Regions from separate parts of the Streptomyces sp. NPDC046862 genome, predicted to be linked through region 1. Evidence: riboswitches for the same ligand, from Rfam matches in the RefSeq annotation. Region 1 holds a riboswitch; each other region holds the start of a gene.

The links. Region 1 has a riboswitch for cyclic di-AMP ahead of AB0959_RS11900 (M23 family metallopeptidase). Riboswitches for the same ligand answer to the same signal wherever they lie in the genome.
Region 2: another riboswitch for cyclic di-AMP. It lies ahead of AB0959_RS47450 (M23 family metallopeptidase); the one in region 1 lies ahead of AB0959_RS11900 (M23 family metallopeptidase).
Region 3: another riboswitch for cyclic di-AMP. It lies ahead of AB0959_RS28230 (transglycosylase family protein); the one in region 1 lies ahead of AB0959_RS11900 (M23 family metallopeptidase).

The regions. Positions count from the first base shown of each region.
Region 1 covers NZ_JBEYXP010000008.1:260,439-263,702, reverse strand. Annotated here, with positions in the region: gene AB0959_RS11905 (aldo/keto reductase) at 1-238, opposite strand, end outside; gene AB0959_RS11900 (M23 family metallopeptidase) at 352-1,398, opposite strand; cyclic di-AMP (ydaO/yuaA leader) riboswitch at 1,410-1,567, opposite strand; gene ribA (GTP cyclohydrolase II) at 1,863-2,540, opposite strand; gene AB0959_RS11890 (MarR family transcriptional regulator) at 2,701-3,216, opposite strand.
Region 2 covers NZ_JBEYXP010000073.1:26,985-30,248, forward strand. Annotated here, with positions in the region: gene AB0959_RS47440 (HPr family phosphocarrier protein) at 1-50, shown strand, start outside; partial or broken gene AB0959_RS47445 (GntR family transcriptional regulator) at 197-912, opposite strand; gene AB0959_RS47450 (M23 family metallopeptidase) at 1,150-1,920, opposite strand; cyclic di-AMP (ydaO/yuaA leader) riboswitch at 1,933-2,098, opposite strand; gene AB0959_RS47455 (pitrilysin family protein) at 2,366-3,264, opposite strand, start outside.
Region 3 covers NZ_JBEYXP010000027.1:104,953-108,216, reverse strand. Annotated here, with positions in the region: partial or broken gene AB0959_RS28235 (transglycosylase family protein) at 105-1,085, shown strand; cyclic di-AMP (ydaO/yuaA leader) riboswitch at 1,268-1,464, shown strand; gene AB0959_RS28230 (transglycosylase family protein) at 1,469-2,176, shown strand; gene eno (phosphopyruvate hydratase) at 2,492-3,264, shown strand, end outside.

The DNA.
Region 1 (3,264 bases):
GGTTGCCGCGCGCCTTGGCCCACTTGCCGATGATGGTCTCGGACTCGCCGCCCTGGTTGCCCTCGATCCAGGCCGAGTAGGAGTCGGCGGTGTCGATGAAGTTGCCGCCGGCGGCCGTGTACGCGTCGAGAACGGCGAAGGACTGGGCCTCGTCGGCCGTCCAGCCGAAGACGTTGCCGCCGAGGGAGAGCGGGAAGACCTCGAGACCGGATGAGCCGAGCTTGCGAAGAGAAGTCATGCTCTATGACAACGCCCTGACCGGACGCGCGAATTCCGCACGTCCGGCCAAGGGTTCGTAAATCCGGGAGGGGATCACCTCACCTGCTCCCGGAAGACCTCAGGGGTTGAACCTCAGGGGTTGATCCCCTTGCTCTGCAGCCAGGCCATCGGGTCGATGCCGGTGGCGCTGCCGCCGGGGTGGACCTCCAGGTGGAGATGGGCGCCCGTGACGTTGCCGGTGGCGCCGACGCGGCCGATGACGTCGCCGCTCGCGACCTTCTGGCCGACGCTGACGCTGATGGACGACTGGTGGGCGAACCAGAGTTCGGTGCCGTCGTCGAGGGTGAGGATGGTGCGGTAGCCGTACGAACCGCTCCAGCCGGCCTCGGTGATGGTGCCGTTGTGGATCGCCTTGATCGGGGTACCCGTGGGGGCGGCGAAGTCGAGGCCGGTGTGCTGGCCGGAGGACCAGTACGCGCCGGACTGACCGAAGGTGGAGGTGATCGTGTACGAGGACGTCGGCAGCGTGAACTGCTTGGCGAGCTCGGCGACGCGCTCGGCCTCGGCCTTCTTCTCCGCCTCCTCCTCCGCCTTCTTCTTCGCGGCGGCGGCCTTGGCCTCGGCCTCCTCACGCTCCTTGGCGGCGGCCTCGGCGGCCTTCTTCGCGGCGGCGGACTCGGCGGCGAGCGCGGCGGCCCGGTCGACCGCGTCCTGCTGCGACTCGGCCTGCTGCATGATGCGGGCGCGCAGCGCCTCACCGGCGTTGCCGGCGCCCTGCTCGGCGTCGGCGCCGGTCATGCCCGCGTTGCTGAGCGGGGTGGAGGAGCCCGCGGGCTCGTCCTCGGAGTCGAAGACCGAGCCGACGTTGGGCATGTCGGGCATCGAGATGGACACCGGCGGCTTGCCGGTCTGCGCGGTGGCCATGCCGCCCGCGCCGACGGCGGCTATGACGCCGACACCCAGAACGGTGGAGCTCCGGGCGAGACCGCCGCGGGCGAGTCCGCTCTTCTTGGCGACCCGGTGCCGGCCGCGAACGGGGCGGATGGACTCCTCTGTGGGGTTCCACTCCTGCCAGGGACCCTCGTCCTCGCCGTTGTAGCCGCCGTACCCGAAAGTATCGCTGTCGCCGCGTTGGCCCGGCATGGGTGGGGCTTCGGTCGCAGACCGGTTGGACGCCACGTGGGCGTACTCCTTTCCTTCCTTCTCGCCTACCGGGTTAGCTGACGGGTTCGGAGCAGGAAGGTCTCCTACGCGCGTAAACCGACCGTGCTTCCACGGCGGCTTCCGCGTGATTCACCCCTGGGTGGTGGTTCCCCGGTTCCCTTGCGGGATTCGGCGCGTGCGCACGGAGCCGCCTCTTGTGACGGCTGGGACGACCGCGCTGCGTTATCGAACGTTAATAGACGCGCGGGCCGTATTCCAAGCGGTTCTGGATGATCGTTCAGGCTTCTGGGCTGGACTTTCGGGTCAAGGCAGGCCTAAATCGGGCGAGTTACCCCTGTCTCAGGAGTCACAGGCATCCTGACGGTGCGTCAGTTGTTATGCGCAGAGGGGTTGTCCGAACACGCTCAGTGACAGCAGTTATGAGGAAGTCGTGAACGATCACCAGCTGCGAAGGGGCCGATGAAGAGGGCCGGCAGACGTCAGCCCGCGGAGAGCTCCGCCAGGTCCCCCAGGTCCCCCCGCTCCCCCAGGCCCCCCAGGTCCGCGAGCGGCAGCGTGTGCTGGGTCTGGAGGACCTTCGCGCGCAGGTAACGGACGTTGTGGGCGGTGGTGAAGACGCCCGTGGGAACGCGGGTGCGGACCTTGACCCCGAGGTCGCGCAGCTGCTGCGCCTTGTCGGGGTTGTTGGAGAGCAGGTCCAGGGTGTCGATGCCGAGGGCTCCGAGCATCTGTGCGGCGGCGGTGTAGTCGCGGGCGTCCTCGGGGAGGCCGAGCGCGGCGTTGGCCGCGTACGTGTCGAGGCCCTGGTCCTGCAAGGCGTACGCGTCGAGCTTGTTGTAGAGGCCGATGCCCCGGCCCTCCTGGCGGAGGTAGAGGAGGACGCCACCGCGGTCGGCGATCTGCTCCACCGCCTCGCGCAGCTGCGGGCCGCAGTCGCAGCGGGCCGATCCGAAGACGTCGCCGGTCAGGCACTCGGAGTGCAGGCGGACCAGCGGGGTGGTGCCGGGCGCGGGCTCTCCGAGGACGACGGCCACGTGCTCCTGACCGTCGGTGAGACCGTGGAAGGTGACCAGTTCGGCATCGACGCCGTAGCCGTCCTGGAAGCGCAGCGGGACCCGGACGCGGGAGCGGGTGGTGGCGGTGGGCTGGTCGGGCATGCGGGCCTCCGGTCCAGGTGCGGGTGCAGGTCGGCCGGTATGCTTCAGTTTTGAAGCACATCGCCCACAGGGACTCTAGCCCTGCTTCAAACTTCAAGCAACCCTGACGGCGGGCGCCGCATTCCCACTGCCGCCGAAATTACTGCCCTCTCCCGGCGGGCTAGCCCGAAGAGCAGGAGCGGCGGCGCCATGGAAGGTCGTCGGAGGTGACCGCCTCGGCACCGTCGCCCTGGAGCGCCTCCGTGATGCCCGTACAGATGCGCTCCAGCTGTTCCACCTGCTCCGGGCCGAGGTGGTCGAAGACCGCCCTGCGGACCATCTCGACGTGGCCCGGTGCCGTACGCTCCAGCAGGGCCATCCCCTCGTCCGTGAGCACCGCCACACTGCCCCGCTTGTCCGACGCGCACCCCTCCCGCCGCAGCGCGCCGTCCTTCTCCAGCCGCGCCACGACGTACGTCAGCCGGCTGCGCGTGATCTTCAGGGACTCGGCGAGGTCGGTCATCCGCATACTGCGGTCCGGCGCCTCGGAGAGGCCGGCCAGTACGGAGTAGTACAGGTGCGACATGCCGGCCTCCTGCTGGAGCTGCCGGTCGAGCGCGTCCTCCAGGAGCAGCGAGGCCGCGATGTACGCGCGCCAGGCACGCTGTTCCTCGGGGGTGAGCCAGCGGGTCGTCATACGGACAGTGTAGTTATTGTTTAAAACTTGAACCACACCGCCGACCGT
Region 2 (3,264 bases), on a different contig from region 1:
TGGCGAAGCTGGTCGCCGAGGGACTCGAGGAACTTCCCGAGACCGTCTGAGTAACGCGGTAAACCTTCCGGAAGGTAACCCGCGCACACTTCGAAGGGCTCGTCCGAATTATCGGGCGGGCCCTTCTTATTTCCTCTTCACGGGCAGCAGAAATAATCCCCCGCGAATTCCACCTTCTTTGTATACGGCTCTCGTGTTAATGCCGCAGGCTCGCGATGTTTACGGGATGTTGCGAAGTCCTCACACACTCCGAGCCGTCGGCCTGGCCGGGAAACGGTCGGCCTGACCGGGAAATCGCAGCCGGTGCGCGGCGGTCGCGTGTTCGGTGTGCAGGGCCGTGATCGTCCGGGCCCGCTCGCTGTCACCACGCGCGACGGCGTCCACGATGCCGCCGTGCTCGGCCCAGGACTCGACGGGGCTGGAGGGCGCCTCCACCGCGTACATCCAGGCGATCTTGTGGCGCAGCTGGGCGAGCGTCGAGGTCAGCGCGGGGCTGCCGGAGGCCTGGGCGAGCGTCTCGTGGAACCAGCCGCCGAGTGAGCGCAGGTCGTCGCTGCTGCCCCGCCTGGCCCGCTCCTGCCCCAGCCTGACCAGGCCGCGCAGCACCTTCAGGTGGGCCTCGGTACGCCGCTGGGCGGCGCGCGCGGCGCCCAGCGGCTCCAGCAGCATGCGCATCTCCAGCAGGTCGGCGGCCTCCTGCTCGGTCGGCTCCGCGACGCACGCGCCCGCGTGCCGGCGGGTGACCACGAAGCCCTCGGCCTCCAGCGTGCGCAGCGCCTCACGCACGGGGACGCGGCTGACGCCGTACCGGCGGGCGAGGAGTTCCTCGGTGAGCCGGCCGCCGCGCTCGTAGACACCCGCGACGATGTCATCACGGATCGCCGTGCATACCGAGTGTGCCGGAATACGCATGACCCGACCTCCGCCTTAATCCCCGTGAAACGCCTTTGATTGACGTGTGTTCGAGCGACTCTATTGCAGTCGGCCGGAATTTCCGATGCCGGGCCGGAATCCAGGGATATTTTTTGGACAGGAGGTGCGTCACGACAGGAGGTACGTCACGACGGAGGAGGCGTCACGACGACGAAAGCCCCGGCTCGGTGAGCCGGGGCCTCGTGTGACCGTTGTCCGTTGTGCCGTCGCCGTGGGTCAGACGTTCACGCCGTGCGAGCGCAGGTACGCGACGGGGTCGATGTCCGAGCCGTACTCGGGCGACGTGCGGGCCTCGAAGTGCAGGTGCGGGCCCGTGACGTTGCCGGTCGCCCCGGACAGGCCGATCTGCTGGCCGGGGGTGACCGTCTGGCCGACGGAGACACCGATGGACGACAGGTGGCCGTACTGCGTGTACGTGCCGTCGTGCATCTTGATGACGATGTTGTTCCCGTAGGAGCCGCCCCAGCCCGCCTCGACGACGGTGCCGGAGCCGACCGCGTGGACGGCCGTGCCGGAGGATGCGTGGAAGTCGATGCCGGTGTGGCTGCCGGAGGACCAGACGGCTCCGCCGGACTTGTAGCCGGTCGAGACGTACGAGTTGCTGACCGGGGCGACGAAGGTGTTGAGGCGCTTGCGCTCGGCTTCGCGGGCGGCGCGCTCCTTGGCCTCGCGCTCCTTCTTCGCCGCCTCCTCCGCGCGCTGCTTCGCGAGGGCCTCGGCCTTCTTCTGCGCGGCGGCCTCCTGGGCGGCCTGCTGCTGGGCGGCGGCCTGGGCGTCGATCTGCTCGGCCACCGTGTCGCCGATCTCGATCGCCTGGGTGAAGCCGGTCTGTTCGACGGAGTTGTCGGCGGCGAACGCCGGGGCGGACGCGGACAGGGCGCCGAAGACGCCGGTGGTGGTGAGCGCGGCGGCGCCGACGGCCTTCGTGGTCGCGCGCTTCATGCGACTGGGACGACGGTGCTTCCCGGTGGCGCAGGTGTACGCCATGAAGTGGCTGGTCCTTTCCTTCCCTCTCGCCTACCGGGTTAGCTGACGGGTTCGGAGCAAGGAAGGTCTCCTACGGGCCCCCTCCACCTGGTGAAGGGCATCCGATTCACCCCAGGGACTGCGGTGGGTCCCCGGCTCCCCTGGCTCGCGCCGTACGGGGACTCGGCGATGGCTGTCCGGTGCCGCGGGTGCGGCGTAGTGCTGACGAACAGCCGGACCGACGCTAAGTGGGCCCTCTTTGAAATCACAAACGGATCACGGGATTTGTAGCGCATGCCACAGGGCAGACACACAACCTCTCCCGCAATACGGACATCCGGGGGCCCTGGTGACGCTTTCGTCACCAGGGCCCCCGGATGCGGGCGGGCTCCACTCGGTCCGTGTGGCGGTCCGTGAGCCGGCTCGTGGTCGGCCCGTGAATCGGCTCGGGTCGCCCGTCGGCGCTCTACTCGGCGCGTACGACGGAGACTTCGCCGATTCCGAGGGCCCTGACGGGCTCCTCGATCTGCGCCGCGTCGCCGACGAGGACGGTCACCAGGCGGTCCACCGGGAAGGCGTTCACCACGGCCGCGGTGGCCTCCACGGTGCCGGTCGCGGCGAGCTGCCGGTACAGCGTCGCCTGGTAGTCGTCCGGCAGGTGCTGCTCGACCTGGTCGGCGAGGGTGCTCGCGACGGCGGCGGCCGTCTCGTACTTGAGGGGGGCGACCCCGACGAGGTTCTGCACGGCGACGTCGCGCTCGTCGTCCCTCAGGCCCTCGGCGGCGAGGGTCCGCAGCACGGTCCACAGGTCGTCCAGAGCCGGGCCCGTGTTCGGCGTGTCGACGGAGCCGCTGATGGCGAGCATCGCGGCACCCGAGCCGTCGGGCGCCGAGCGCAGCACCTGCCCGAACGCCCGCACACCGTAGGTGTAGCCCTTCTCCTCGCGCAGGACGCGGTCAAGGCGGGAGGTGAGGGTGCCGCCCAGGCAGTAGGTGCCGAGCACCTGGGCCGGCCACACGCGGTCGTGCCGGTCGGCGCCGACGCGGCCGATGAGCAACTGCGTCTGGACGGCGCCGGGACGGTCCACGATGACGACGCGGCCCGTGTCGTCCGCGGTCACCGGAGGCACGGGGCGCGGCTCGGCGGACGAGCCGGTCCAGGCGCCCAGTGTGTCGCCGAGCAGCGTGTCCAGGTCGACGCCGGTGAGGTCTCCGACGACGACCACGGTGGCCGTGGCGGGGCGGACGTGCTTCTCGTAGAAGGCGCGCACGGCAGCCGAGTCGATGCCCTCGACCGTCTCCTCGGTGCCCTGGCGCGGGCGCGACATGCGCGAGGTCGCCGGGAAGAGCTCCTTGGAGAGCTCCT
Region 3 (3,264 bases), on a different contig from region 1:
ATTAACTTGTGACAACAGTTCGAGTGCGGATACGTTCACGCATCAGCGCGGCGACTCGCCACAGGCGTCGCGCCGGCCCCTGCTGTCGCGTGAAAGGCAACCGCATGCTCTCCGGGAACGGTCGTCACCGTCGCCCCCGTCAGGCTCCGGCCCTCCTCGTCGCGGCCGGAGTGACGGGCTCGGCCATCGCCATCCCGCTCCTCGGCGCGACCGGTGCGAGCGCGGCCAGCGGGACGACCTGGGACAAGGTCGCGGACTGCGAGAGCGGCGGCTCCTGGAGCGCCAACACCGGCAACGGGTACTACGGCGGGCTGCAGTTGTCCCAGGACGACTGGGAGAAGTACGGCGGCCTCGACTACGCGCCCAGCGCCGACCAGGCCAGCCGTTCCCAGCAGATCGCCGTCGCCGAGAAGGTCCTCGACGACGAGGGTGTGGGCGCCTGGCCCACCTGCGGGCTCCTCTCCGGACTCAACAAGGACTCCGGTTCCGCCGACGTGGACACCGGCGTGCTGGGCAAGTTGACCGGCTCGTCCGGTTCATCTGATTCATCCGGTTCGTCCGGTTCTTCGTCCTCCGGCACCTCCGAAGGGTCGGCCAAGGCCGACAGCGGACTGAATGGCTCCAGCGAGAGCACCTCCCGGGACTCCGGCAGCCCGCGCACGGATGCGGCGAAGGGTGATGAATCGGCCAAATCCGGGCAAGAGGGCGGATCTTCGGCGAAGGGTGAATCCGGTTCCGGCTCTGGGTCCGGATCCGAGGACGAGACCTCGGGAACCGGGCGTCACCGTGGCGCGACCGCCGATGAGGGTGCCACTGACGGCCGTACGGGCGCGGACGCCGGCTCCACCGGGCGGCACGCCTCGCAGGGCGGCGACTCGGTCAGGGACGCCGATCTGCCGGAGGACCCGTACGCCCCGTACCTCGCCCGGGCCGAGGGTGACCTCCTGGCCGTCGCCGACTCCCCTGGCCTGCTGGGGGGATGAGGCGAGCTGTGCGCCGGGAGCAGGGATGCGGCCGGTGCTGACCCCGGCCTTATATGCCCCGGTCAGAGGCTGAGCTTCGGTGATGAATCGGGCGAAAAGTAGCGAGAGTTAGCGCCATCTTTCGCCGTGAATGCCCGTTTTGATCTCAGTGGGAGATGAGTCACAGAAGCCCTGATCGTCTTTGTAAATCACCGGATCGCGTGTTTACGGTCGTGATCGCTCGCCACAGCGGGCCCCTGCGGTCGGTACGCCGAATCCTGCCAACGGCCGTACGGGAACAGTCGTCGCGTCAAGCGCCGTAGGCAGGAGCGGGGGACCCAAGGTAGGCGCCGGGCCCGGGAGTTGGGAGACGACCGGGAACGGCTTGGGGTGAAGCCGTGCGGAAGCGGCAGCGGACGTCGTCCGCGGCCGACCGTGCGGCCGGGCAACTCAACCGGCCCGAACCCGACAGCTCACCTCGCAGGCGTCGGTGAGGGGATCACTTCATGTTGTCTTCCTGCAAGGGCAAGCACCGTCGTCCGTCCAAGGCCACCCGCATCGTCGCGATGGCCGGCGTCACCGGTGCCGCCATCGCCGCCCCGCTGCTCGCGACCGGCACCGCCTCCGCAGCCACCTCCTCCGAGTGGGACGCGGTCGCCCAGTGCGAGTCCGGCGGCAACTGGTCGATCAACACGGGCAACGGCTACTACGGCGGTCTGCAGTTCTCCGCCTCCACCTGGGCCGCGTACGGCGGCACGCAGTACGCCTCCACCGCCGACCAGGCCAGCAAGGCCCAGCAGATCGCCGTCGCCGAGAAGGTCCTCGCGGCCCAGGGCAAGGGCGCCTGGCCGAACTGCGGCACGGGTCTGTCCGGCGCCGCGTACGACGGTGGGGCGGCCTCCTCGTCCTCCTCGAACTCGGGCTCGTCCGGCTCCTCCGCGAACTCCGGCTCCTCCGAGCAGAGCACCCAGAGCTCCGGTGCCCAGGAGCAGCGCGCCTCGCGTTCCCAGGAGCGGGCCACCGTCAAGACCCCGACCGGCAAGAAGGTCAAGAAGGGCGACGGCGAGTACAAGGTCGTCAAGGGTGACACCCTCAGCAGCATCGCCGAGAAGAAGAAGGTCAAGGGCGGCTGGCACAAGCTCTTCCAGCTGAACAAGGACATCATCGACGACGCCGACTTCATCTTCCCCGGCCAGCAGCTGCACCTGAGCTGACATCAGGGCGGTTCCCGGCTGAACCACAGGGCCCGCACATCCGTGTCCTCCACAGTGGAGGTCTCGTGAGGGCCGCCCCCCGTCCCCACGGGCTCCCCGCCCCGGTGCGTGTTCCCCCGTACGCACCGGGGCGGGGCTTTTTTGTGCCTCTCGCGGCGCTCCTTGGCAGGGGCTTTTTGTTCAGTTCAGGAACAATTTACTCTCGGTTTGGTCCACGGGGTGGGCGGGAGACTGGCCGATCCCCTGGAGACGGTTAGGCTCATCCCGCAGGGCCACGGCCCGCGTAACCGCGTCACATCCCAGAAGGAGATGCTCGTGCCGTCCATCGACGTCGTCGTAGCCCGGGAAATCCTGGACTCCCGAGGCAACCCCACGGTCGAGGTCGAGGTCGGCCTCGACGACGGCAGCACCGGTCGTGCCGCCGTCCCGTCCGGCGCCTCCACGGGCGCCTTCGAGGCCATCGAGCTCCGCGACGGCGACTCGAACCGCTACCTCGGCAAGGGTGTCGAGAAGGCCGTCCTCGCCGTCATCGAGCAGATCGGCCCGGAGCTCGTCGGCTACGACGCCACCGAGCAGCGCCTGATCGACCAGGCGATGTTCGACCTGGACGCCACCGACAACAAGGGCTCCCTCGGCGCCAACGCCATCCTCGGCGTCTCCCTCGCCGTCGCCCACGCCGCCTCCGAGGCGTCCGACCTCCCCCTCTTCCGCTACCTGGGCGGCCCGAACGCGCACCTGCTGCCGGTGCCGATGATGAACATCCTGAACGGCGGCTCGCACGCCGACTCCAACGTGGACATCCAGGAGTTCATGATCGCCCCGATCGGCGCGGAGACCTTCTCCGAGGCCCTGCGCTGGGGCGCCGAGGTGTACCACACCCTGAAGAAGGTCCTGAAGAGCAAGGGCCTGGCCACCGGCCTCGGCGACGAGGGCGGCTTCGCCCCGAACCTCGGCTCCAACCGCGAGGCCCTCGACCTCATCCTCGAGGCGATCAAGGAGGCCGGCTACACCCCCGGCGAGCAGATCGCCCTCGCGCTCGACGTCGCCGCCTCCGAGTTCTACAAGGACGGCTCCTACACCTTCGAGGG